DNA from 4 places in the Tindallia californiensis genome. Region 1 is predicted to be linked to each of the others. Evidence: riboswitches for the same ligand, from Rfam matches in the RefSeq annotation. Region 1 holds a riboswitch; each other region holds the start of a gene.
The links. A riboswitch is a leader RNA that binds a small molecule or an ion and turns the genes downstream of it on or off. The one in region 1 is predicted to bind thiamine pyrophosphate.
Positions count from the first base shown of each region.

Region 2: another riboswitch for thiamine pyrophosphate. It lies ahead of BLV55_RS12150 (YkoF family thiamine/hydroxymethylpyrimidine-binding protein); the one in region 1 lies ahead of BLV55_RS03445 (ABC transporter substrate-binding protein).
Region 3: another riboswitch for thiamine pyrophosphate. It lies ahead of thiW (energy coupling factor transporter S component ThiW); the one in region 1 lies ahead of BLV55_RS03445 (ABC transporter substrate-binding protein).
Region 4: another riboswitch for thiamine pyrophosphate. It lies ahead of thiC (phosphomethylpyrimidine synthase ThiC); the one in region 1 lies ahead of BLV55_RS03445 (ABC transporter substrate-binding protein).

Region 1 covers NZ_FNPV01000002.1:273,175-277,066, forward strand. Annotated here, with positions in the region: gene pgeF (peptidoglycan editing factor PgeF) at 1-716, opposite strand, end outside; gene BLV55_RS03445 (ABC transporter substrate-binding protein) at 833-1,858, opposite strand; TPP riboswitch at 1,949-2,054, opposite strand; gene BLV55_RS03450 (hypothetical protein) at 2,292-2,603, shown strand; gene BLV55_RS03455 (mechanosensitive ion channel family protein) at 2,669-3,469, opposite strand; gene BLV55_RS03460 (heavy metal translocating P-type ATPase) at 3,554-3,892, opposite strand, start outside.
Region 2 covers NZ_FNPV01000009.1:53,591-57,482, forward strand. Annotated here, with positions in the region: gene BLV55_RS12140 (ABC transporter ATP-binding protein) at 1-181, opposite strand, end outside; gene BLV55_RS12145 (ECF transporter S component) at 156-782, opposite strand; gene BLV55_RS12150 (YkoF family thiamine/hydroxymethylpyrimidine-binding protein) at 1,045-1,641, opposite strand; TPP riboswitch at 1,721-1,828, opposite strand; gene BLV55_RS12155 (DUF4392 domain-containing protein) at 1,974-2,864, opposite strand; gene BLV55_RS12160 (sensor histidine kinase) at 3,165-3,892, opposite strand, start outside.
Region 3 covers NZ_FNPV01000009.1:47,022-50,913, forward strand. Annotated here, with positions in the region: gene thiM (hydroxyethylthiazole kinase) at 1-370, opposite strand, end outside; gene thiD (bifunctional hydroxymethylpyrimidine kinase/phosphomethylpyrimidine kinase) at 372-1,178, opposite strand; gene thiW (energy coupling factor transporter S component ThiW) at 1,175-1,678, opposite strand; TPP riboswitch at 1,788-1,899, opposite strand; gene BLV55_RS15055 (stalk domain-containing protein) at 2,023-2,217, opposite strand; gene BLV55_RS12130 (HD-GYP domain-containing protein) at 2,291-3,892, opposite strand, start outside.
Region 4 covers NZ_FNPV01000009.1:100,927-104,818, forward strand. Annotated here, with positions in the region: gene BLV55_RS14880 (hypothetical protein) at 1-117, opposite strand, end outside; gene BLV55_RS12350 (superoxide dismutase) at 264-875, opposite strand; gene thiC (phosphomethylpyrimidine synthase ThiC) at 974-2,287, opposite strand; TPP riboswitch at 2,432-2,533, opposite strand; gene folK (2-amino-4-hydroxy-6-hydroxymethyldihydropteridine diphosphokinase) at 2,596-3,084, opposite strand; gene folB (dihydroneopterin aldolase) at 3,077-3,442, opposite strand; gene folP (dihydropteroate synthase) at 3,435-3,892, opposite strand, start outside.

The DNA of each region.
Region 1 (3,892 bases):
TTATCTTCAGGAATGTTTTCCAGCCTTAAAAAGTTTTCGTGTACTGATTCCAATGATAAACGCCATTGTTCTGCATTTGCTTTTGATATTTTTGTAACATATTTTGGAAAAATTTTCACATGTTTATACACATCGTGCCTAATAAGAAAACAACATTTACCTATTGATGGTCCAATTCCTACCTGAATATTTTCCGGCCGACAATGGTAAACTTCCTTCATCGCCTGAACCATTTTGGAAGCCATACCTGAAAAGGCTCCTCGCCACCCTGCATGAGCAACACCAATTACCCTTTGCATTGGATCTACATAAAAAAGAGGGGTGCAGTCTGCATGAAATGTCATTAGTGGAATACCCGGAACATTGGTAATTAAACCATCTATCCCAACGTAGGTTTTAGGTTTGGTCATTCCACTACCTGTATCTTGCTCGGAAACAACCCGAATATTTGTTTCATGGGTTTGATCCGACAGTACCAGGTTATCTTTTTGAATTCCCAGGGCTTTCGTAAACCTACGAAAGTTTTCATTAACCAGTTTTTCATCGTCTTTTGAAGCAAATCCAAGATTCATGCTTTTGTAACAACCTTCACTAACCCCTCCTTTTCGACTGCTAAATCCATGAGTTATATTATATTGCTGATTCCAGCCTTCAAAGGCTCCATATTCTACCTGCTGTTGTTGATACCAAGAAAATTTATCTTTTTTAATAGTCATCCTATTTTCCTTCCTGTCCGTCTTTTCTTATTTCTTCTTACTTATATTTTAACACATATTTTTCAAAAACAAAGCCATCCAGTACAAAGGACCTAGATGGCCGTTCATTAGAATCTTTATCTTTTTACTTCTTCAGGTAAAAACTTATTTGTGAAGGCTTTTTCAGCCGTCAACGAATCATTCAAAAGTCCCTGGTCATACATCCAGACAGCATAGTTTTTCCATATTTCTTCTTTCATTTCTCCCCACCTTGATGCGTCAGCCTGGTATTCCTTTGATAAGAACAGTTGGCTGGCTACTACCATTTCCTCATCCAATTCAGGCACATTTTTTAGTAGATGTTGTGCTGCTTTTTCAGGATTTTCAATCGCATATTCATATCCTCGAGAAGTTGCTCGTAAAAATCGATGTATTAAATCCGGATCTTTTTCAATTAAAGCTTCATTTGTAATAATAAGGGGTGTATAGAAATTAAGTGCTTCCTCATATTGTTGCAAAGGAATAAAATTTATTTTATAGTCCCTTAATTCAGCAGCAACACCGTCCCACCCATAGTAAATCCAACTAAAATCAACATGATTTTCTACACCATCAAAAAAATCTGACGTTCCAATATTTACAAACCCTACTTTTTCAACGTCAGCATCGTCTTTTTCCATCAATGCTCTTATCGTTGACTTCTCAACCGGCGAACCCCATCCACCATAATCTTTCCCTTCAAAATCTCTGGGTCTTTCGATCCCTTTGCCGACAGGCGAAGCAAACCCGGACGTATTGTTCTGAATAATCGCGGCTATGGCTTTAATGGGCAAAGGCTCCTCCGCTGTTCTTGCATAAGTTACTTCTTCCTGGTAACTAATTCCAAATTCCCCTTGTCCAGCGCCAATAAGATCCGCACTCCCACCCTGGCTTGGTTGAATCAAATCTACCTGAATTTCTTCCTCTTCAAAATAACCTTGCTCTATGGCCACATATAAACCTGTATGATTCGTGTTGGGTACCCAATCCAGGACTACCGTCACTTTTTCTAATGCACTACCCTGTTCATCTTTTTCCTTCTCTGCTTGACTGCATCCGGTGATAAAAATAAACAATGCCATCACAAAGCTAATCCATCTTATCCCTTTACTTGCTTTCTTCATTGACAAACCTCCTCATTTTCAAATGATTATAAGTTGCTTTTTTAGCTAATACAAAAAAATCTGCTTCCTTTTTGGATTGCAGATTTTCACATCACATTTTTCTACTATCCCTCCGCTGGCATTATCCAGATCAGGTTTTGGGTCGGAACAAACAACTCCCTCTCAGCCAGACACGCCAGCTCCCCTTATATTTTTCAGATGTCTTTTATCATTATAATGTTTTCCTTTTTTTCTGTCAATTCATACGCCTCACCCTTTTTTATTAACCATTCAAACTTCTGCTTGATTAATTGGTGAAAATCGTTTATGATTTTGATAGATTCTCATCTAAACTGGGTATCAATTACATAGAAGCCAATAGAGCTTTGGCACCACAACAGCCAAAGCTTTTACTATATGCAAGCTAAGAATCAGCACACAGGAGGTGTTATAAATGGATACATTGGTATATTCTCTTATCAGAGTAACGCTAATGATTTTGATTTTCCGCACAGTCATCCGGCTGATGGGTGGTGGTTTTTCTACCCGTTCAATAAGACGAAAACAGCGACAGCCAATTGCTCCTGCAAATGTAGAAGCAACCGAATCAGAGAACCAAAAACCCGAACCAGCAATAATGGTAACAGACGAGATCACTAATGAGCCTATTGATGAATCTAAGGCATATATCCTTTTGGATGATGATGGTAACCGACGTTACTTTGCAAACTGGGATTCTCGACAACTTTATATTCAATCTAAATGAGACTACCCTATCATTTACTTTTAAAAAGACCTTCCCATTTAATGCGAAAGGTCTTTTTTAGGTCATTATCCAGGATGATTTTGTAAATGAACATCCATTTGAGGATAAGGAATGCTTATTCCATCTTCATCAAAGGCTTCCTTTACTCTTTCCATCATGTCAAAATAGATAGTCCAATAATCCTCTGCCTGACACCAAACACGAAAATAAAAAACAACTGCACTGTCCCCATGCTCCCCTAAAACAATCATCGGCGCCGGATCTTTCATCACAAGCGGGTGTTCATCGGCAATTCTTTGAAGAATCTGTTTTACCTGTCGAATATCCGCTCCATATCCAACACCAAACTTAAAATCCACTCTTCTGGTTGTATAGGCTGAATAATTAACAGCGCTACTGTTAGAGAGATTGGCATTCGGAACAATTATTTTGCGATTATCAGGTGTATTAAGGACTGTGTAAAATACTTGAATATCCTTTACTGTTCCCGCATGCCCTGCTGCCTCAATATAATCCCCTACCTTGAAAGGCTTTAAGATAAGAATTAATACTCCCCCTGCAAAATTCGCCAGACTTCCCTGAAGTGCCAAACCGATAGCAAAACTCATCGCACCTAATACAGCAACAAAAGAAGTCATCTCTGCACCAAGCATAGATGCAATACTGATAATAAGCATTACCTGAAGCAGTATACGCACCAACGGCACTAAAAAGGATTTTAGCGACTGATCCATCTTTGACTTATCCATTTGTTCTGCAATCAAAGTCGAAATTTTTTTAACGACGGTTAATCCTACAACCAGAAAAAAAATTGCTAAAAGCACTTTTCCTGCGTACGCATAAACCATTTCCGTCACAACACCCACTCAATCACTCCCTATTCTATTGTTAATCTTGGCTTAGCTGTTGCCACATCACTTTTTTACCCTAAAGTAAATTTGATAAACGAATTAAGATCGAATCATCCTCATGGCATTAAAGATGGCAAGCAACGCAACCCCTACATCAGCAAAGATAGCTTGCCATATTGAAGCCATTCCAAAAACTCCTAGTGCCATAACCATCCCCTTTACACCCAGCGCTGCAATGATGTTTTGCCAAACAATCCGATGGGTTTTTTGGGCAATTTTATAAGCAGTCACAATGCTTGAAGGTTTGTCTGTCATAATCACGACATCCGAAGCTTCAATAGCGGCATCAGATCCTAAGCCACCCATCGATATGCCTATGTCTGCTCTAGCTAATACCGGAGCGTCATTAATTCCATCTCCCACCACCATTGTTTTCCC
Region 2 (3,892 bases), on a different contig from region 1:
CTATCGTCCTGGGAATCAGCCCAGCGATGGCCAGCGCTAAAGAACTTTTCCCACAACCACTGGCTCCAATAATGAGCAGTGCTTCACCCTTTTCAACGGTTATGGAAATATTCTCTAGTGTCGGTTTTGCTGTATAGGGGTATTGAATCGAAAGATTATGCACCTTCAGAATACTTTTCATGAATGGATTTTCTCCTTTTCTCCCGCCATTCTTTTCCAAGAGGGAAACTACTTAATACACCAGTAGCTGCTAAGCCTTCCGCAATGCCTTTTCCAAGCAGACCAGCAAGAACCGCTCCACTGATCACTCGAATCACCAGCATGGTAATCAGTAACCCTGGCGCTAAACCTGCGTACCCAAAACGAAACCAGTTATAAAGAAAGCTGGCAATGGATGCGCCTACGCCAGACAGCATCAGAATACTGGTATTAAATTTTTTGTATCTGGTCAACCAAAAGGGCACTTCCGCACCAAAGCCTTGTACAAAACCAGATACAATAAGCCATGCTCCCGATGGCGAACCTAAAGGAATCTGGACAACAGCCGCAATCCATTCCGAAATAAGAGCCGCTCCCGGCTTTCGAAATATATGGGCACAAATGATAGATACAATAAACCAAAAACCAAACACAATATCCAGCCCGATAGGACCTAAAAGGCCAGTGGCAATGGCCCATACTTGAATCCACGCCATATAAAGAGGGGCAAAGGCCACTCCCAGAGCACTCATCACAATGATTTCTTTCAACGTCCATTGATGATCTTTTGGTAACACGGTCATTCTCTCATCCTCCATTCATTTATGAAATGATTTTTATTTATCTTTTTCTTTGTTTCTTCTACTGATCTATTTGTTACTTGATGTGTTTCTTTGCTTATCTACTTGCTCATTTGCTTGGCTGTTTATTCATTTACTTGCTTTTTTCTCCCTTTGTTTATCCCATTGGTTTATTTGCTTGTCTGCTTGTTTACTTGCCTGTTTACTTAATGTGCTATTTTTGCCCATTTTCTTGATCTTCTTTCTCTTCCGCCTACCTATTTCTTTACTTTTTGCTGGGACTATTGCAGGAGAGCGTGACAGTCATTACCGTATGGCCCACTTCCTTACTTACATAGGAAAAGGCTTCTTCCAAAGCTTCAAAAACATTAGCAATACTACCTTCCAGACTAGTACAAAAATGAACCGACTCTTGATAGACATCCGCCCGTTTCACCAGATCCACCACATCGCCAATGAGTTTCATATAGGATTGGTTTCCCAGAGGGTATACACTAAACTGAGCGTTCACTTCCCGATCACTGCCTTCTTTTGCCGAAAAATCTGTCTCTGCTGGAAAATCATATTCCTCCAGATTCACTGCTCCTTCCCCTGGGCATCCCTTTGAAAAAGTTGCTGTCATTACCACATGTTCTCCTGTGGCAGCGGCTCTCGAAAAGCTATCCCTCAATGCTGCAAATACATTTCTTTCTACTCCCGTCAGACATGTGCTGACCACATCGGTTTCTACCTTCAGACCGGGACGGTTGATCTCTTCAATGGCGTCCAGAATCACCGGAACAAACTCGTTCGTCATGGGGTACAGAGAAAACCGGCAACCAAAGAATGGCGATGTCCCACAGCACATTGGATTTTTGCTCATAAATTTTCATCCTCTCTTTTTTCTTTCCACAGGGAACTTTGCCAATAAAAAAAACCACGGCAAGGAACCGGGGCTTTGTAAGATATGCCAAATGCCTTCCCTACGCTAGTATTACCTAGATCAGGTTTAAGGGTCGATGCTTCTTTCATCCTCTCAGCCGCTCTTGCTGGCTCCCCTGGAACAATTACTATCAAATTGTACCTTGATTATATTTTATTCCCTATGCTGTGTCAAATGAAAATCGGCTTGCCTAAGGAGTCCTTTGATTCGGCCGTCGCTCACCTAGGAAATACTTCTATCTGTTAGAATCAGACAGAGTCATATTTGAATGATTACGATACCGTCACTAGATGATAAATGGCCTCCAGTACCTGTAAATAGATAGGAACAGGCAAACCGTCCACTGTCGCTTGACATTCACCGGATACTCCATCAACAGCTCCTGCCGCGACCATTTTTTGAATTGTTTCCCATTCTTCTGCTGGACTTTGAACCAACCTCTCGCTTTGAAGAATCGACATTGCTGCTGCCAGACCATATCCTCCCCAATTAGAAGTGCCTGCCGGTATGAGTATATCCGAGGTTGTTATAGAAGCAACTTTTTTTCCGTTATTTAAGGATCTGGCTATTTCATCATAATAGTTTCCCATACCCATTTCATTTCCACCGTCTCCAATGGAAATTCTTGTATATCCATAGGTGCGTGCGTATTCCTCATTAAAGAATTCGTCTAGCTGAGGCACCATTGGGTCAAGGCGTTCGCCTCTCATGGAATAGCTGTGTCCATCTATTGCTCTCCCCGGCCGTTCAATAGCAATGATATGATCAGGTCGAAAGTGACGAAGGGTTTCTTGAATATATTGGCTGATTTCGGCCGAACCCTCCGATACCGATTCAATTCGGTAAGGACAATGGCTGGGTGAGACGCTTCTCTCCATCATCCTTTTCGAGTATCTATCGGTGGTTACCAGTACCTCTTTTCCCATTCCAGTTAAGGCATAGGCTAGAGAAAGGGCGCCGGGAGGACCGTCCGTTTCACCAATCATCGGCTTTAGCACGCAAAATCCGGTGACAATCAGAATTCGATCAGACTGCATTAGTGATTCAGAGGCTTTCCATAAACTTTCTTCTCTTATCAGCGGTATAATGCCACGAGATCCTAGATCCTTTCTGATAATGGAGTTAATCTCTTGAATTTGATGGTATTGCTTTGATTTTTTCATGCATCATATCCACCTTTGTCATGCATATTAGTGTGCGTTTGGAGTTGGGGTCAGGCTTGAATAATTTACTTATTCTCCATTTCCCATTTATCCAGAGCCTTTCACGGACATCTAACGGACATCTATTGGTTCGTTTTCCAGACTCTTCACCTATCATACCTTATAAAGCGTGTACCCGTGGAATTTTTCATCCAGTTTTCCCATTTTCCAATTTTCCAGTTTTTGTAAAAAGTAACCCGTCTTCTAGAAAATTTTCACACTAAAACCAACCGGATGTTAGACGGTGAGGTCATTACCGGGTTATACGTCTTCCCAGTCACTGGATTTCAGGGATATTAGCATGTCCAATTGCTCCAGTGCTTTTTCATACTCAAATGCCGTAATGGAGTTTTGAATATGATCAAACAAGCGTAAGGCTGACCTTTTACCTTCCAATGCTTTTCTGATTTCCTGCAGTTCCTCATCTTCAATAAACTCCGCATGTATTAGTCGTTGCTTCACATTCAATAATCGCTGTACAATAACAGGATTCAGTTCCATTTCTTTATCTTGATCTTTCTCCATTTTTTCTCTTCCGTTGATCGCCTCTTCATCCGGCATCATTCTAAAAGCTTTTTTCCTATAGGGCATAAGCAACTGCCATAGCTGTTCTACTTCAGATTCCAGTCGATTTCGATAAAAATTGGCTTCGGTGCCTGTTTTTTTTGCTTCAATCATATCGTTACAAGCTTTCATCACGTTGATCGCCCCGATGTTCCCAGCCGAACCCTTCAATTCGTAAAGACTGTCCAGATCGTCTTCTTTTTCCTGCTGAAGGCTCTTTGCCCGATCAAGAAAACGAAACAGAACTTCCTGGTAGACCTCCCAGTTACCGCCTATTCTTTCCAGCCCCTCCTTCAGATCAAACCCACTCATCTGCATTAGTTCCCTGGCAAAAGCCGGTTTTTCTCTCATGCTTGGTCTGCTTGAAAATTTCCAGCTCGCTTCATCTTTTCTTGAAGGATTGTCTGATCTGACGGCAGGAATCA
Region 3 (3,892 bases), on a different contig from region 1:
CATTCCCCCTTATAAAAGAAAAGTTGATTTGTTTCAAGAGTTCCCGGGCTGTTTCATTCCTCAGACTTGTTGCCCCTGCCCCTACCGGATCCAGTACCACCGGAATCCCCTGTTCATTTGCTTTTTTGCCAGCTAAAAACATAGCCTTAATGCTTCGTTTATTCAAGGTTCCCATATTCAGCACCAATGCCGATGCCATGCTAGTCATTTCTTCCACTTCTTCCGGTTCATCCGCCATAACAGGACTGCCGCCAAAGGCTAAGACCGTATTTGCTGAATCATTGGCTGTCACATAATTGGTAATATGATGGATCAATGGTTTTTTCCTTGTTGCTTCCATCATCATCTGTGTAAAAGGAAAGCCTTGCATTTTACCGTCTCCTTCCTTTAAGATCATAATACTCATGAAAATGATGTATCGGTCCAGGACCATTGCCAATGCCGAAAGACTCTTCGATGGCTTTTTTCATATAGCTTTTAGACGCTTCTACAGCTTCTCTCATGGGCATTTCTTTTGCTAGGTTAGCGACTAAGGATGCGGATAAGGTGCATCCCGTACCATGAGTGTTTTTCGTGTCGATCCGTTGACAGGCATAACGATACCAGTTTTTTCCATCATATAACATATCCACGGCTTCTTCCCCCGCTAAGTGGCCACCTTTCATCAGTACATTGGAGGGACCTAAGCGATAAATAGCTTCCCCTGCTTTTTTCATCTCTGCTTCTGAAGATACCCGTAGGCCGGTAATCACTTCTGCCTCCGGAAGATTAGGGGTTACTACAGTAGCTAAGGGTAATAGCTGATCCAGCATTGCTTTTTTTGCTTCTGGCTTTAAGAGATGAAACCCGCTTTTTGACACCATCACCGGATCCAGTACCACAGGAATGTTTCTAACCTGTCGTAAAAAAGAAGCAATGGTTGTAATCGTGTTGATGGTTGATACCATCCCTATTTTGATTCCATGAATCTGAATATCGTCAAGCAAGGCTTCTAACTGTTTTTTAATCATAGTTGGATCGATGTCCTGTACTCCTGTCACTCCCTGGGTATTCTGAGCTGTAACTGCCGTAATAACACTCATCCCAAAAACACCATGAGCACAGAATGTTTTTAGATCTGCCTGAATACCAGCACCTCCAGAACTGTCAGAACCCGCAATCGTTACCAAATTTTTCATTTCAAACAACCTCCTTTGCGTAAATTAATGGCTTTGCTTTTGCAGAGCGCTCCCATTACGAAAACGCCGATAACGGCTCCACTAGCAGAACTGATGCCAAAGGGAAGTATAAAAAAGAGCCAGGCGCCTTCAAAGCCCATTACATAGGCTGCTAGGGGAAAAGCGGCCAGAGCGCCTAATAGGGAAGTGCCAACTATTTCCCCCAGCATGGTTAATAAAGGTCTCCCTGTTTTCTGAAAAAGAAATCCTGCCAGCAAAGCTCCAAAAATACTACCAGGAAATGCCAGCAAAGAACCGGTGCCCAGCAGATTTCTCAAAAGAGAAATCATAAAGGCTATCACTACAGCCATGGGGGTTCCCAGCAACATGGCTGCAATCACATTAATCGCATGTTGCATGGGGAAGGCTTTTGCAACTCCTGCAGGAATGACGATGGTATGTGCGGTTACCACACCAATTGCAATCAATAAGGCCGCCATGGTAAGGGTACGAATATTCATTGAATTCCTCCTCTCGGATCAGGATGATGATAAAAAGGACAACGGCCAGACCAAATACCATAAAAAAAGCATTACCGGTAGGCAATGCTTTTAGAACACATGATACGTGTTAACATGTAAAGCACTTTCCTACGCTGGCATAACCCAGATCAGGTACAGGGATCGAAGACTTAAACGGGTCTTCCTCTCAGTCGGCCTAACCGACACTCCCAGTGTTTACTTCTGATTTAGTTTTCAAAACCATCATAGCATGCTGCCTTTCTTTACGCAAGTGATTCTTTTAAGCTAGCAACCACCTCTATTTTAATGAAACAATTTTATCAATCCGACACGTAACGCATCTGTTAGAAGATAATCACGACTACTCTGGTAGAATTAATCCATTCCGCCCGAGCATCCAGATTATCCGTTGAGAATCGTAAAGGGACAAAAGTTCTTCCACCAATGAACACTGGTGCTACGTCCATTCGACTCATCGTTCTGTTGGCACGGATCGATTTCTTCGGATACGCTGTTAACGACCATATGGGGTTTATCAATGGTCAGGACGATAAAGCTTCCAGAAGCTTTTCATCGATGCTTTTAACTAGGAAGAATCAGAACTGTTTTTTCTTATTTTGCAGATCGATTTATGTTTCTTTGATTCATTTGTTTTTTGAACATCAGTTTGAATAGCCGATCTTGATCCTTTGAAATAATATCCTGATATTCCACACTATATAATCTTCGTTCCGAAAATTCATGAATATCGACTACGAGACAGTCAACAGCAAAAGTTTCTTTTACCTCTTCAATTTTCAAACTAAAATGAATTTCAACAAATTCATTGAGTTTAAGCTCTTGTGCTTTATTGCCTTCAGCACTGCTAGCAAGCATCACTTCAAAGGTTAAGGAATTCCCCCCAACTCTTATGATATGGATAGGTATTTTCTTCTCTTTAGATCCTTTCATAAACCCAACTTCTTCCCACATAATGGAAAAATATTTGTCTGTTGGTTTCCAGACAAAAGACTCTAAAGCAATACTATCTTCATCCATTTTCTTAATACTTACTTCATATTGCACAAAAGTTTTCTGAACAAAAAAACTTAGAATGCCTTTTTTGAGATATTTAAGCTCTTCTTTCTCTTTATCCCGCTTATTGAGTCTTAAGGATGATACTCTTTTTCCATAAAATAAATGTCCTTGGAAAGTTTCGATCCCAGTAGCATCTTTATTGATAACACTCAAGGACACATCTCCAAAAAATGCACTGTCCATTCTTTTGGTTATATCAAGGAACTGATTTTTGTTTTTTAACAGTTCAATGGCCTTATCCGCTATCATTGGGTCAAACTGTTTTCCACGGTATTTCCTTAGTTCGCTGATCACTTCTTCAATCCTAAAAGATTCCCTATATTCCTTTTCCGATAGCATGGCATCCACCGCATCTGCTACCATAATAATACGACTGAATAAAGGAATATCGCCTTTTTTCAATCCTTCCGGGTATCCACTTCCATCATACCATTCAGAATGATGCCTAATATAAACAGGCGCATCTTGTAATAGTTTCAGACCAATTACTTGATGTTTAACAATTTCGTAGCCTAAGGCTGGATGAGATTTAATTTTGGTATATTCATCAGTGGTTAGCTTATCAGATTTTGTTAATATTTTTTCCGGCACTACTAACTTTCCGACATCATGAAGTAAGGATGCAATGTATAAATTCAATCGATCTACTAAAGTTTTTTCCAGGTTAAGAGAATCGTATAGCATTAATGAAAAATCCGAAACATTTTGTGCATGGTAGGGCATATAAGGATCACGAATAGAGAGTAAATCAATGTAAATTTCAATATTGTATAAAAAAGAATTTCCCAGCATTATCCGATTATAGATATACTGAATGGTCATGGTGATCGACTGTTCCAGAAGCTGATTATCTAAAAGACTTTGGATCTTTTGAAGGATTCTTTCTGAAGAAGGAATTTTTAGATAAAGTTCTCCTATCAAGGTTTTTTGATGATGATACTCTGTATAAATACTTATTTCCCAATAATATTCCTGTGAATATTGGTACAGCTTATGTTCTGTAAAATATTCTCCTGTATTTACTTTTAACCAGTTTTTTTCTTTATATTCCGGATCGATTCCTTCAAAATCTTTACCTTGATACGAGTAGTACAATTCCTTGTTAAACTTAAGCTTTGGAAAAACCTTTCCATAGGC
Region 4 (3,892 bases), on a different contig from region 1:
CACTGGACCACATGGTCCCTTCATAATATCGATTTTTGTTTCAAAAATATCAGTCAGCAGGGTTGGCTTCATTACCTCTTCCACGGTTCCAAAGGTAGCGATTTCTCCGTTTTTCATGGCACAAATTCGATCCAATAAAAAAAGACCGTCAACTCACGGTCTTCCTGGTATGTGATTCAACGCCATAAATAAAGACGCTTTGCATCGGCAAATCTATAAAAAGAACCTACCCGCTTTGGATAGGTTCTTCTACAAGCTTCTTGTTACTGAAAGCTCTCATACCGCTGGCTAACATAATCCCAATTCACCACATTCCACCATGCATGAATATAGTCTGGTCTTTTGTTTTGATATTTAAGGTAATAGGCATGTTCCCACACATCAAGACCTAACAGTATTTTATTCCCGTCCATTAAGGGGTTATCTTGGTTGGGGGTAGAGGTTACCTCCAGTTCTTGGTTTTTGTTAAGAATCAACCAAGCCCAACCGCTACCAAAACGAGTGGTTGCTGCGTTATTAAAGCTTTCCTGAAAAGCTTCAAAGCTACCAAAGGTTTTCTCAATGGCTTCTAATAATTTTCCTGTTGGTTTTCCTCCACCTTGAGGTGACAGGATTTTCCAGAATAAACGATGGTTGTAATGACCGCCGCCATTGTTTCTTACCGCCCAGTATACTTCTTGGGGCAATTCTTCCAGTGATGTCATTAATGCTTCCAATTCTTTTTCCTCAAAAGCATCTTGATTTTCAAGAGCTTGGTTCAATTTAGTCACATAGGCTTGATGATGCTTCGTGTGATGAATTTCCATGGTTTCTTTATCGATATGGGGCTCCAAAGCATCATATGGGTATTGCAGATTTGGTAAAGTGTGTTTCATTGTTGTTACCTCCTTCTTTCGTCTCTAATTAAGCTTATTCATTATATACCCACCTCTCATAACGATAATCATTATCATTTAATTTTCTTTTTGTTTTCTTACTCATCTTCCCGAAGAATGTTGATGTTTTTCCCTTCCATTATCTTGTTCATATTGCGCATAGAGCACATTTTGCCACACATGGTACAGCTATCTTCATGGGCTGGCATCGATGTTTCACGATATTCTTTTGGTTTTTCTGGTTCAATAGCTAACTCAAACATTTTTTTCCAATCCAGCTCTTGCCTTGCTTTGCTCATTTTATGATCGATTTCGCTGGAGCCAGGAATCTGTTTCGCAATATCACCTGCATGGGCGGCAATTTTAGCGGCAATGATCCCTTCTTTCATATCATCCAGACTGGGAAGCCTTAAATGTTCTGCCGGTGTCACATAGCATAAGAAATCCGCACCGCTGCCAGCTGCCATAGCACCGCCAATAGCGCTGGTGATATGGTCGTATCCTGGCGCTATATCGGTAACGATGGGACCCAGTACATAAAAAGGAGCTCCATGGCATAGCTTTTTCTCTAATAAAACATTTGCTTCTATTTCGTTCATTGCCATATGGCCTGGTCCTTCAATAATGACTTGAACATTTCGTTCCCAGGCTCGAAGTGTTAACTCTCCCAGTACCATCAGTTCTTTGACTTGCGATGCATCCGTAGCATCATGGATACTTCCCGGTCTGCAGGCATCTCCTAGGCTTAAGGTTATGTCATGTTTTTCGCAAATATCCAGCAGTCGATCATAATGCTCATAAAAAGGATTTTCGTTGCCGGTTAATTCCATCCATCCGTACAGTAGAGAACCACCCCGCGAAACAATATTCGTCAGTCTTTTATTGCGCTTAAACACGTCAACAGCTTCTCTGTTGATACCCGCGTGAACTGTTACAAAATCCGCACCGTCTTCCCCATGTTTTTCAACCACACGAAGAAATTCGTCTGCCGTAATAGCTTGCAGTTCTTTGTCATAAAACCCTACAGCATCATAAATGGGCACGGTGCCTACCAGGGCGGGGGAGATTTCTACCAATCTTTGTCGAAATGCTTCTGTTTTTCCAAAAGAGCTCAAATCCATAATGGCTTCTGTTTTCATTTCAAGAGCTTTTTTTACTTTGACCATTTCTGCTTCTATGTCATAGCAATCTTTTGAAATCCCCAGATTGACATTTATTTTTGTTCGCATGCCTAAGCCAATGCCTTCTGGATCCAAGCTGTGGTGATGTTTGTTAGCCGGAATCACTACCGTCCCTTCGGCGACTCTTTTTTTCAATTCTTCCACATGAATCCCCTCTTTTTTAGCCACCACTTCCATTTCTTTTGTCACAATACCTTTTTTCGCTGCGTCCATTTGTGTACTGTAATTCATTTTTTTCACTCCTCTTATATTGTTTTTCATTGTTGCTGTTGTTTTTACTGTTCTCTTGGTATTCATTTTTTCAATAAAAAAAACTTCCCCATAACGGAGGAAGCTTGTGTTGAAAAAACGATCAATATCATCGATGGATACTTTCGTTATCATTACATAGCTTCCTACGGTGGGATTATCCACGTCAGGTGCGAGGGTCAACGAATATTTTCATTTCTCAGCCTTTCGGCTCCCCTGCTATGATGCTATTTGATTTTCTTTGTTTTTTTCCTCTTTTTTGCATGTTCCTCTTTCAAAAAGGAGGGGGCTTAGTCTATTCCCTGATCCAGTTTTCGAATGCCTTCTGTCTTTAAATGATGATACAGGGTTTCGATAGGTTCTCCATCAATCATAAGTAATGGATTTAGTTCGTACAGAGGAAGGATGACGAATCCCCGTTCTTTCATGCGAGGATGGGGAAGTATTAACTCCTTTTCACTACTTTTCTGATCATTAAATAACAAGATATCCACATCGATGCTTCGTGGGCCCCACCGAATCACTCGCTTTCTTTTAAGTGTTGCTTCGATTTCATGGCAGAAAGCCAGCAATCCATAGGCTTCTAAGGTGGTGTCCAGCTCCACGGCCATGTTAAGAAATGTATCCTGATCCAGATAGCCTACTGGATCGGTTTCGTAAAGGGATGATTTCTGGCAGGCAATTGTTTGGGGATGTTGTTGAATCATCTGACAAGCATCTCTTAGATGTCCTCTCCGATCTCCTATATTACTCCCTAAACTTAGATAGGTTCTATTCATCTCGGCTTCTCTCAATCTCCACACCAAAATAGTCAAAAATGCCTTTTACGGGTGCTTCTGGTTTTTTTACCCGCACCATGACTTTTTTGATCTTTCCATATTTCTCCAAAATACGGTGACTGATATGTTCTGCCAGGGCTTCAATCAAATGAAACCGTTGATTTTCTGCCAGTTCTTTTACATCCTCATAAACATCTGCATAACTAACGGTATTGTCTACATGATCTGTAGTGCCGGCCAGTGCAAGGTCTGCCCATAGTTCTATGTCTAGGATAAATTTTTGTCCCAGCCTTTTTTCCTCTTCCAGGACGCCATGATATCCATAAAATGATAGATGGTGCATAATGATTTTATCCATGTTCGACTCCTCTTAGGATGGCATCCGCCACCTTTATTCCTCTCAGGTTTTCTTTAATATCATGAACTCTAATGATTTCTACTCCTTGATAAACGCCAATCACATTGGTAGCTAGCGTACCTTCCATTCTTTGCTCCGGTGCCAGGTCCAGTATTTTTCCTATCATGGATTTTCTGGACGTTCCCAACAGCACTGGATAACCAAATTCCTGAAGTTCCTGCAACCTACCCATGACATAAATGTTTTGTTCTGGTGTTTTTCCAAAGCCTATGCCCGGATCCAGCAGAATGTTTTTGTCGTCGATACCTGCTTCTCGAGCCATGGTAAGGGACTTTTCAAAAAACTTTTTAATACTGGAAAGAATGTCTTCTTTATATTCCGTGCCTTCCTGATTGTGCATGATGCATACCGGAACGCCAAAGGAAGCTACCACCGATGCCATTTCCTTAT